One region of the Laceyella tengchongensis genome, then DNA from elsewhere that is predicted to be linked to it. Evidence: a T-box and tRNA genes for the amino acid it is inferred to sense, from the RefSeq annotation. Region 1 holds a T-box; the other holds one or more tRNA genes.

Region 1 (4,406 bases):
GCCGCACCATTTGCGGATCGAAGAACGCGGATTCCAACAAGATGGTCACCGTTTCGTCGGTCACCTCGGAAGACTCTCCGCCCATGACTCCAGCTAAAGCCAAAGGCTGTTCACCGTCGGTGATGAGTAACATTTGATCGTCACATGTGCGCGTCACACCGTCTAATGTCACGATCTGTTCGCCGGACAGCGCGCGGCGGACAATGATTTGCCCCCCTTGCACGCGGTTGTAATCAAAGGCGTGCAACGGCTGGCCCGTCTCCAACATCACGTAGTTGGTAATATCCACAATATTGTTGATCGGACGAATACCCGCCGAAATCAAGCGGTTTTGCATCCATTGTGGGGACGGCCCGACTTTAATGTCATGCACCACTTGCGCCGCATAAAAAGGACAATCTTCTTCCGATTCAATGTACACGTTGATGGGTGCCTCGTATTGTAACGGCATATCTTGCGTCATGGGCAAACGCAACTCACGGTCAAAAATAGCCGCCACTTCATAAGCAACTCCGATCATTCCCAAGCAATCGGAACGATTCGGCGTTAATTGCAATTCGATTACCTGGTCATTCATGCCCAGGAATTCTTTGATATCAATGCCAATCGGCGCGTCGGGCTCCAACACCAAAATGCCTTCAGTCTGTTCTTTCATCAGCACTTTTTCCGGGAAGCCCAATTCTTGAGCGGAACAAATCATACCATTTGACTCCACCCCGCGCAGTTTGGCTTTTTTGATGTGCAATCCGCCCGGCAATTTGGCCCCGACCAAGGCGACGGGCACCCGTTGTCCGGCGGCCACGTTTTTCGCGCCGCACACAATCTGCAACACTTGCCCTTTCCCTACGTTAACCAAACAAACATTGAGCCGATCCGCTTCGGGATGGCGTTCCACTGACATCACTTCCCCGATGATGACACCAGATACGCCGGGATCGCGAGTATAGATCACTTCCACTTCAATCCCCGTCCGATTCAGCTCTTCAGCGATATCTTCCGGAGAAATCCCTTCTAAATCCACATATTGAGACAACCATTCATACGATACTAGCATTTGATGTCACTCCTCTCACTCAGAACGAAATTGGCGCAAGAAACGCAAATCATTATTGTAAAAATGGCGAATGTCATCAACGTCGTATTTCAGCATGGCGATCCGCTCCACCCCGATTCCGAAGGCGAAACCAGAATAACGTTCCGGATTGTAGCCGGCTTTCTCCAACACGCGCGGATGAACCATGCCCGCTCCCAAGATCTCTACCCAGCCTTTTTCCGGATGATAGATGTCCACTTCCACACTCGGCTCAGTGAATGGGAAATAACTGGGGCGCAACCGCATTTCGGTTCCTTCGCCAAACATCTTTTCAATTAAGGCCAACAAGACACCGTTTAACTCACTCATCGACACGCCGCGGTCAACCACCAGGCCCTCGACTTGGGTGAATTGATGTGAATGTGTCGCATCGTCATCATCGCGGCGGTACACCTTACCAGGGCAGATGATCCTTACTGGCACATGCCCTTCTTTTTTCTCCAGGGTGCGCACTTGCACCGACGAAGTGTGTGTGCGAAGCAACGTCTCCGGCGTTATGTAAAACGAATCTTGCATGTCGCGCGCCGGATGTTCTTTGGGCAGGTTCAACGCTTCAAAGTTGTATTGATCCGTCTCCACTTCCGGCCCTTCGGCGATTTCAAATCCCATGCCGATGAAGACGTCTTCCAGCTGTTCAATCACCAGATTCAATGGATGAATCGAACCCAACTTAACAGGGGTTCCCGGCAACGTGACATCAATCGTCTCTGTGGCCAGCTGCTCATTGAGCGCCGCCTCTTCAAAGGCTGATTCTTTCTCCGCGATCAACAGGTCGAGTTGTGCCCGAATCTCATTGGCCAATCCGCCGATCACCGGCCGCTCTTCCGGGGGCAAGCTCCCCATGCCGCGCAATACACTTGTTAATTCACCTTTTTTTCCCAGATACTTTACTTTTAGTTCCCTCAGTGCGTCCAAGCTCTCCGCATTAGCGATCGCAATGGCCGCTTCATCTTGCAAACTTGTTAAACGTTCGCGCATCATTGATACTCCCCTCTTTTTGATGGAAAATAAAAAAATCCCGCGTCCAAAGGGACGAGAGATTCGCGGTACCACCCTTTTTGAAAAGAAGGCAGTCTTCTCCTTCTTTTCCACTTACAGAGATAACGGTCAAACCGGTTCCCCCTACTCGCGTTCACGTTCACGTCAGTTCAGGGGACAGCTCCAGAGCGAACTTCAGCAGCCAGTTCCTTAGGAACACTTCCAGTCATGGTGTTCCCTCCCTGAAAGGATGCACTGCTTACTCTTCTCTGTCATCGCTTTTCAAATCCATTGTCAGATTAAATTATTTAATATTATAAGCTATGGCAAAGTCAACCTGCAACAGTTACCTTGCCTGAAAATGTTGCCGGATTCGTTCATACAGCAAAATCGCGCCGGTGATGGATACATTTAATGACTCGGTTCCACCCGGCATAGGGATGGTGACATCCGCATCCACCAGCGGCAGGTATTTCTCATCGACGCCTCGGCCTTCATTGCCCAGCAACAGTGCCACCCGCGCCGGAAAAGCATAATCAAAATGGTGCGTGCCAGCATGTGGAGAGGCATTCACAACTGTCACTCCCCGGGACTGCAACATTGGGATCGCTTCCGCCAAATCAATCTGGATAAGCGGCATGCGAAACAACGCACCCATTGCCGAACGGACTACTTTGGCATTGAATGGATCAACCGTCCCTTTCCCCAGCAGGATGCTATCCACTCCTGCCGCTTGAGCTGTACGGATGATCGTCCCCAAGTTGCCAGGGTCTTGGACAGCGTCCAGAAGTAGCACGGTCAAATCACCATCTTTGTCTAGCCAAACGTCACGCGGCCAAACTGGCGCAGTGATGACAGCTGCCAACCCTTGCGGCGTTTCAGTGTCCACCAGCGCGGCAAATACGGCAGGAGCTAGTTCGTACACGGGCGCATCGGGCGGCAATTCCCCTTTGATGCGTTGGTAGACCTCTTCTTTATCCCTATTGACCAGCACCGCTTCAAACTGTGCAGATGCCCGCGCCGCTTCCAATAACAGGTGTTCGCCTTCAATCAACAGCGCCCTCTCTTGCGCCCGCCCTTTTCTGGTGTTCAACTTTTTCCAGCGTTTTACTTGCTCATTATGAGGAGATGTAATGGAAATGCGTTTTTTTATTGTCATTGGTCATCTGTCTTTTCCTGTAATTTTTTCAAATCGTCATTATGGCCGATCACAACCAACGTGTCACCTTTATGTATCATATCGGTCGCCGCAGGGTTAATGTTAAACTGCGACCCGTTCTTAATGGCCATCACATTGCAACCGAATTTCGCACGAATATTTAATTCCTGCAGTGTTTTCCCGTTGAAAAATTCACCGGCGATCACCTCAATGATGCTATAGTCATCGGATAGCTCGATATACTCTAGGATATTGGGTGAAATCAAGCTGTGAACTACGCGCACCCCCATGTCGCGTTCCGGGAACACCACGCGGTCGGCTCCCAATTTATTCAATACCTTGCCATGCATCTCGTTGATCGCTTTCACCACGACTTTCGGGCATCCGATTTCTTTGAGCACCAACGTAGTCAAGATGCTGGCCTGGATGTCATTGCCAATAGCGACCACCACTACGTCAAAATTGCGTATTCCCAGCGCTTTCAACGCGTTTTCATCGGTCGTGTCTGCTTCCACGGTGTGCAGTAGCACTTGGGACATATCCTGAACGCGTTGGTGGTCTTTATCAATGGCCAACACTTCGTACCCCATGGAATGAAGTGTTTTGGCCACGCTTCCTCCAAATCGGCCCAAGCCAATAATCGCAAACGTTTTACTCACTTTTGTCGCCTCCGCAAAGCCTCTGCAAATTAGCTTAACCCAAATCGTTTAGGGATAAAGTTATTTTTTCCGTAAAGACTTATGTAAAAGGGGGTTATCAGGATGAATTTTGACATTCGCGGTGCAGTAATACACAACATTCATACCATGAATCCGCAACAACTGCAAGAATTAGTGGTGGACTCTATTCAACAAGGCGAAGAAAAATTGTTGCCCGGACTGGGTGTGCTGTTCGAAGTCATCTGGAAAAACAGCTCCGACGCCGAGCGCAATCAACTCATCGAAACACTGCACGAAGCGCTTCCTAAATAAGGATTAAAAAAAAACAGGCAAGCCCGTCGTTCGTTCTTAACGAACAGGCTTGCTTTTTTCGTTATGCAGTTACAGGCAGAATCCGGGGAAACCACCAAAGCCCCCACCGAAACCCCAGCCGCCTCCGAAAAAGCCCCAGAAGCAGAAGAAGGCGATGATCAGGATGACGATGATCGCGATGGCGATGGCCGACCCTATCCCGCCA
Region 2 (4,406 bases), on a different contig from region 1:
CGAGATCGAAGATGTCAAGTGGCAAGGGGATATTCTACGTAAATTGGTTCACTTATATCCGGAAGAACCGCATTTTCCGGCACATTTGGCACGGTATTATCTATATATGGGCAAGAATCTCGATGAAGCGAACAATGCGGCAGATAAGGCGATTGAAACATCGGAGCGGCAAGGTAAAGTGGACTCCCTGCTTTATCACATCAAAGGATTGTGCATACGAGAGCAGTTAAAAGATAAGCTAAATGCACTAAAAGCGAAGTACACAAAGCAGCCCAAGCTTCTTTCCGGGGAAGAGTTGGAGGAAGTAAAAGTGTTGCGAACCATGCGGGGAGTTGGTTTAAACGGTCCCGTGATCACAACAACTTGTTGCATGAGTCCATCTCCTATGTTGAGATGATCATACACATGATTGAAGATGTGGTTAAAATCTCAGGACTCACACATGCAGAATTTTTTAAGCGCCCAAGTAACCAGTGGGTTTTGGCTTGTCTGGATTTGGTGGAGGGCCTTTTGGAAAGCGTGAAACAAACACATATTGAAGAGGAAAGCAACACCTATATCACGCATTGTGAAAATGATTGAAAGAAACTGTACATGGATTTGAACATCGTGATACAAAACTTGAACAACTTATTGTAGTCGATCTCTAACAAACCGATGATCCGTCTGCAAATCGTTCGCTTTGCAGACAGAAATTTAAGGATTTCAGCAAAATCGGCACAAAAAATCTCAATTATATCATGAATTGCTGAAAGACAATCTCATGGAAGAGCCGGACAATGAGAAAAACATTTATTTATGGTTCCAAGTGGCACGCCATCATCCCAATGTGACTCTCGATGATGCGATTGAATATTTGTCCGCTTGGAGTAGCAGAACCAATCAGGTGCAGGCCCTTTATTATCATTATGTCCTCATGGTATTGAAAGGGATGGAAGGATATGAGTTTGAGAAAAGCAGGGCAAAGAGATTAATTGAAGCTTGTGCCAAAGAAGCGGAGAAGTCCCCCTACAAGACTTTTTGTTTTGAGTGGTTTGGAGTAGGAGAGGGATTGCAGTCATTGGTTCATCATCGGATGGTTGATGAAGCTGGTGGAAACCCGTTGCGGACAGTAAGAGGGATCGTGACGGAGTATAAGCATCCCGGCAATGGAAAAATCGAGGTCAATGGATTTGAGGTGTTTTTCAAGCCAGGGCAAGCAAAAGGAATTACAAAGGATTCTCTCAACAAAGAGGTTGAGTTGCAATTTGGATTTAGTTACGACGGGCTTCGGGCCAAGAGTAAAAGTGTCAGGGCACTCGACTACCTTGAAGAAAACGTGCCAGCAGATGATAAGAAAACGGCTCACAAAAAGACGCAACAAGCGCAAGAAGAGACCGCTTTTGAACTTGCTTACAAAAAAGCGAGTTCCAGCCAAAAAGAAAGGACATAAAGGAAAAAGCTGCCAGCAGGTGGCTTTTTTTATCAAAATGACCTCATCCCGCCACATGGAATGAAGGGGGGCTTGGGGAAAATTTATAAAAAGGGGGTTTGCGATGGAAGGAAAATGAAAAGAATGAAGAGAGAGGGAATATCTGCTTCCTGATGAATAAACTAACATTAAGATGCGGGTTGGAGGGATTTGATGGAACCAACGCAAATTCAAACCAATTTGGAAAGAATGCCACAGCGGAACAAAGAAGCGCAGATTGCATTGGTGTTGGGAATTGTCGGCTTTTTTTCAGCCTTTGTGTTTGCGCTGGCCGGGATTGTGTGCGGAGTGGTCGGATTGGTGCTGGGGCTGAGGGGTAGAAGATCAGAAAAAGGGAACTTGGCGAGCGTGGGGATGATGTTAAGCGGATTGGCGATTGGGTTCAGTTTTATTCATGCGCTGTTAAAAGCGGTGTTGATGACCGCACTCCCATAACGCAGATAGCAATCGGTTGCGGAAAAGGAAAGTCAAATCATATCTTCGGTAGATGGCGGAGCATGGGGTTGACCAGTGAGAGAAAATCCAAGCGTGCGGGGTGGCAACCAAATAAATTCAGAATAGAATTAAATTAAAATTCCCGTTGACAACATGAATGAACCAGTGTAATATATATTTTGTCAGCGAGATGAGCTGACGAAAACGAAAATTTAACTTCACAACACGGAGAGATGTCCGAGCTGGCCGAAGGAGCACGATTGGAAATCGTGTAGGCGGGCAAAACTCGCCTCGAGGGTTCGAATCCCTCTCTCTCCGCCATTTTTGACAAAAACGATTGTCTATGTTATAATAAAAGAATGTGGCTCGGTAGCTCAGTCGGTAGAGCAGAGGACTGAAAATCCTCGTGTCGGCGGTTCGATTCCGTCCCGAGCCACCACGCTGGTGTAGCTCAATTGGTAGAGCAACTGACTTGTAATCAGTAGGTTGGGGGTTCAAGTCCTCTCACCAGCACCATACAGGGGCGTAGTTTAGTGGTAGAACAGAGGTCTCCAAAACCTCCAGTGTGGGTTCGATTCCTACCGCCCCTGCCAATTATCATGGCGGCATAGCCAAGTGGTAAGGCAGAGGTCTGCAAAACCTTTACCCCCGGTTCGAGTCCGGGTGCCGCCTCCATATGAAGTTTGCGGACGTGGCGGAATTGGCAGACGCGCAAGATTCAGGTTCTTGTGGCCGCAAGGCTGTGGGGGTTCAAGTCCCTTCGTCCGCACCAATCGCATATGTGCCCTTAGCTCAGCTGGATAGAGCGTCTGACTACGGATCAGAAGGTCGGGAGTTCGAATCTTCCAGGGCACGCCATATAAAAAGTAGCCGGCTTTGAAAAAAGTCAGCTACTTTTTTTATTGGCTTCAATTGGTTAAATCTCGCAATATTTCTGCCAACTTTTTTTTAGTAGATTTTGTCGCTTCGCAGGCCAGCTCGCATGTGGGCGTATTTTGCTGTGGTTTTTCCTTCTGTACAACGGTTGAAGGTTTATTATGTATGTCTGAACTTGGTGAAGGGTTTTTTTCATATGAAGGCGTCGCGCTGGCCACTACATTTGAGGAGGCGTGAAAAATGTTAAGCGGATCCCGGTTGTCGTCATTCCCGATGTGTGAGGGTTTGTTCGGAGATTGGTTAGGGTGAGTCGCATCTGGGGTTGGGTTGGCATCTCCGTCAACCATGCCGGGAAGATGTTTTGCCGGGTCGTTGGGTTGATGGCCGTTGTCCGACGAATTCGCTTTTGTAGCGGTGGATGCGGACTGGCTTGACCTGTGCAGTTTTTGTTCCGTCTCTGGGGTAGGCCGTTTCGTTTGCTTGGCGGTGACTTCGTTGTTGTCAGTTGAAATAGAGCCAGTTGAGTTGGTGAAAATGGCGTAGGAAAAGACGGAACATGCAATGCCAGCACCAATCAGAGCGATGGTTTTTCGTTTGATTTGCGTGCTGTATTCTTCGGGAGACAGGTCGTCTGTGTCAAACTCAGGGGCGGGTAAATACGCTTTGTCCTTCAATGCTACAATCCCCCTTTATACTATGAAACTCGACTTAATGCTACTCTATTTTCCAATATTTGAATAGTAGACTAAAGTCCCGTTTTCGGTTGTGCCATAAAACGGAAACATTTTGGTAGCCAAAAGAAACAGGGGGATAGAAGTTTGCTGAACGATGTCGAGAGAGGCATCGTAAAAATAAGGTGCGGCTTTCTTGATTCAGCCCTGTGGCCGTTCAAGAAAACCGCCCAATTCTATTTTATATTAAAAGGTGCTGTCAATAATGCCCCCACCTAAACAAATTTCCTCATCATAGAAAACCACGGATTGCCCCGGGGTGACCGCCCGTTGCCGTTCGGCGAATTCTACGCGGAAAGTGCCGTCCGGTTGCGGAAGTACGCGCACCGGTTGGTCTTTTTGACGGTAGCGGAATTTAGCGGTGCATGTAAAAGGCTCGTTTGGAGTGTCGCCTTGGCCCAACCAATTGATATCGGTGGCGATGAGCCCACCGGAGTACAGTGCTTCATGGTCATGGCCTTGCGCCACATAGAGAATGTTCTTTTCAATGTCCTTTTTCACGACAAACCAGGGTTCCCCTGTTCCGCTTCCACCGATCCCCAATCCTTGACGTTGGCCCAACGTATAATACATCAAGCCGTCGTGCCGCCCTTTCACTTCCCCATCTAGGGTATGGATCTCTCCAGGTTGTGCAGGCAGATAGTGGCTGAGGAATTCGCGGAAATTTCGCTCGCCGATGAAACAGATGCCGGTGCTGTCTTTCTTTTTGGCTGTGGCCAAACCGACTTTTTGCGCGATCTCGCGCACCTCCTGTTTCTGCATGTGCCCAATGGGAAACATGGCCTGTAGCAATTGCGGTTTGTTGACGGCGTACAAGAAATAGGTTTGGTCTTTATTGGGGTCCGCGCCACGGGCTAGGTACTTTTCTCCGTTTTTCTCGATGATTTGTGCGT

What was found. A T-box is a leader RNA that pairs with one kind of tRNA and senses whether it is charged. The one in region 1 lies ahead of pheS (phenylalanine--tRNA ligase subunit alpha), so its partner is inferred to be a tRNA-Phe.
Region 2: it encodes a tRNA-Phe, which carries the amino acid that the T-box ahead of pheS (phenylalanine--tRNA ligase subunit alpha) is inferred to sense. The anticodon was not compared.

The regions. Positions count from the first base shown of each region.
Region 1 is NZ_FXTU01000001.1:551,769-556,174, reverse strand. It holds gene pheT (phenylalanine--tRNA ligase subunit beta) at 1-1,054, opposite strand, end outside; gene pheS (phenylalanine--tRNA ligase subunit alpha) at 1,070-2,071, opposite strand; T-box leader at 2,119-2,356, opposite strand; gene QQZ12_RS02710 (TrmH family RNA methyltransferase) at 2,418-3,230, opposite strand; gene QQZ12_RS02705 (potassium channel family protein) at 3,227-3,889, opposite strand; gene sspI (small acid-soluble spore protein SspI) at 3,992-4,201, shown strand; gene QQZ12_RS02695 (hypothetical protein) at 4,271-4,406, opposite strand, start outside.
Region 2 is NZ_FXTU01000002.1:666,382-670,787, reverse strand. It holds gene QQZ12_RS07000 (hypothetical protein) at 1-397, shown strand, start outside; gene QQZ12_RS06995 (hypothetical protein) at 406-582, shown strand; gene QQZ12_RS06990 (hypothetical protein) at 764-1,432, shown strand; gene QQZ12_RS06985 (DUF4190 domain-containing protein) at 1,625-1,906, shown strand; tRNA gene QQZ12_RS06980 (tRNA-Ser) at 2,134-2,227, shown strand; tRNA gene QQZ12_RS06975 (tRNA-Phe) at 2,270-2,345, shown strand; tRNA gene QQZ12_RS06970 (tRNA-Thr) at 2,347-2,422, shown strand; tRNA gene QQZ12_RS06965 (tRNA-Trp) at 2,426-2,499, shown strand; tRNA gene QQZ12_RS06960 (tRNA-Cys) at 2,508-2,581, shown strand; tRNA gene QQZ12_RS06955 (tRNA-Leu) at 2,592-2,678, shown strand; tRNA gene QQZ12_RS06950 (tRNA-Arg) at 2,688-2,764, shown strand; gene QQZ12_RS06945 (hypothetical protein) at 2,815-3,456, opposite strand; gene mnmA (tRNA 2-thiouridine(34) synthase MnmA) at 3,700-4,406, opposite strand, start outside.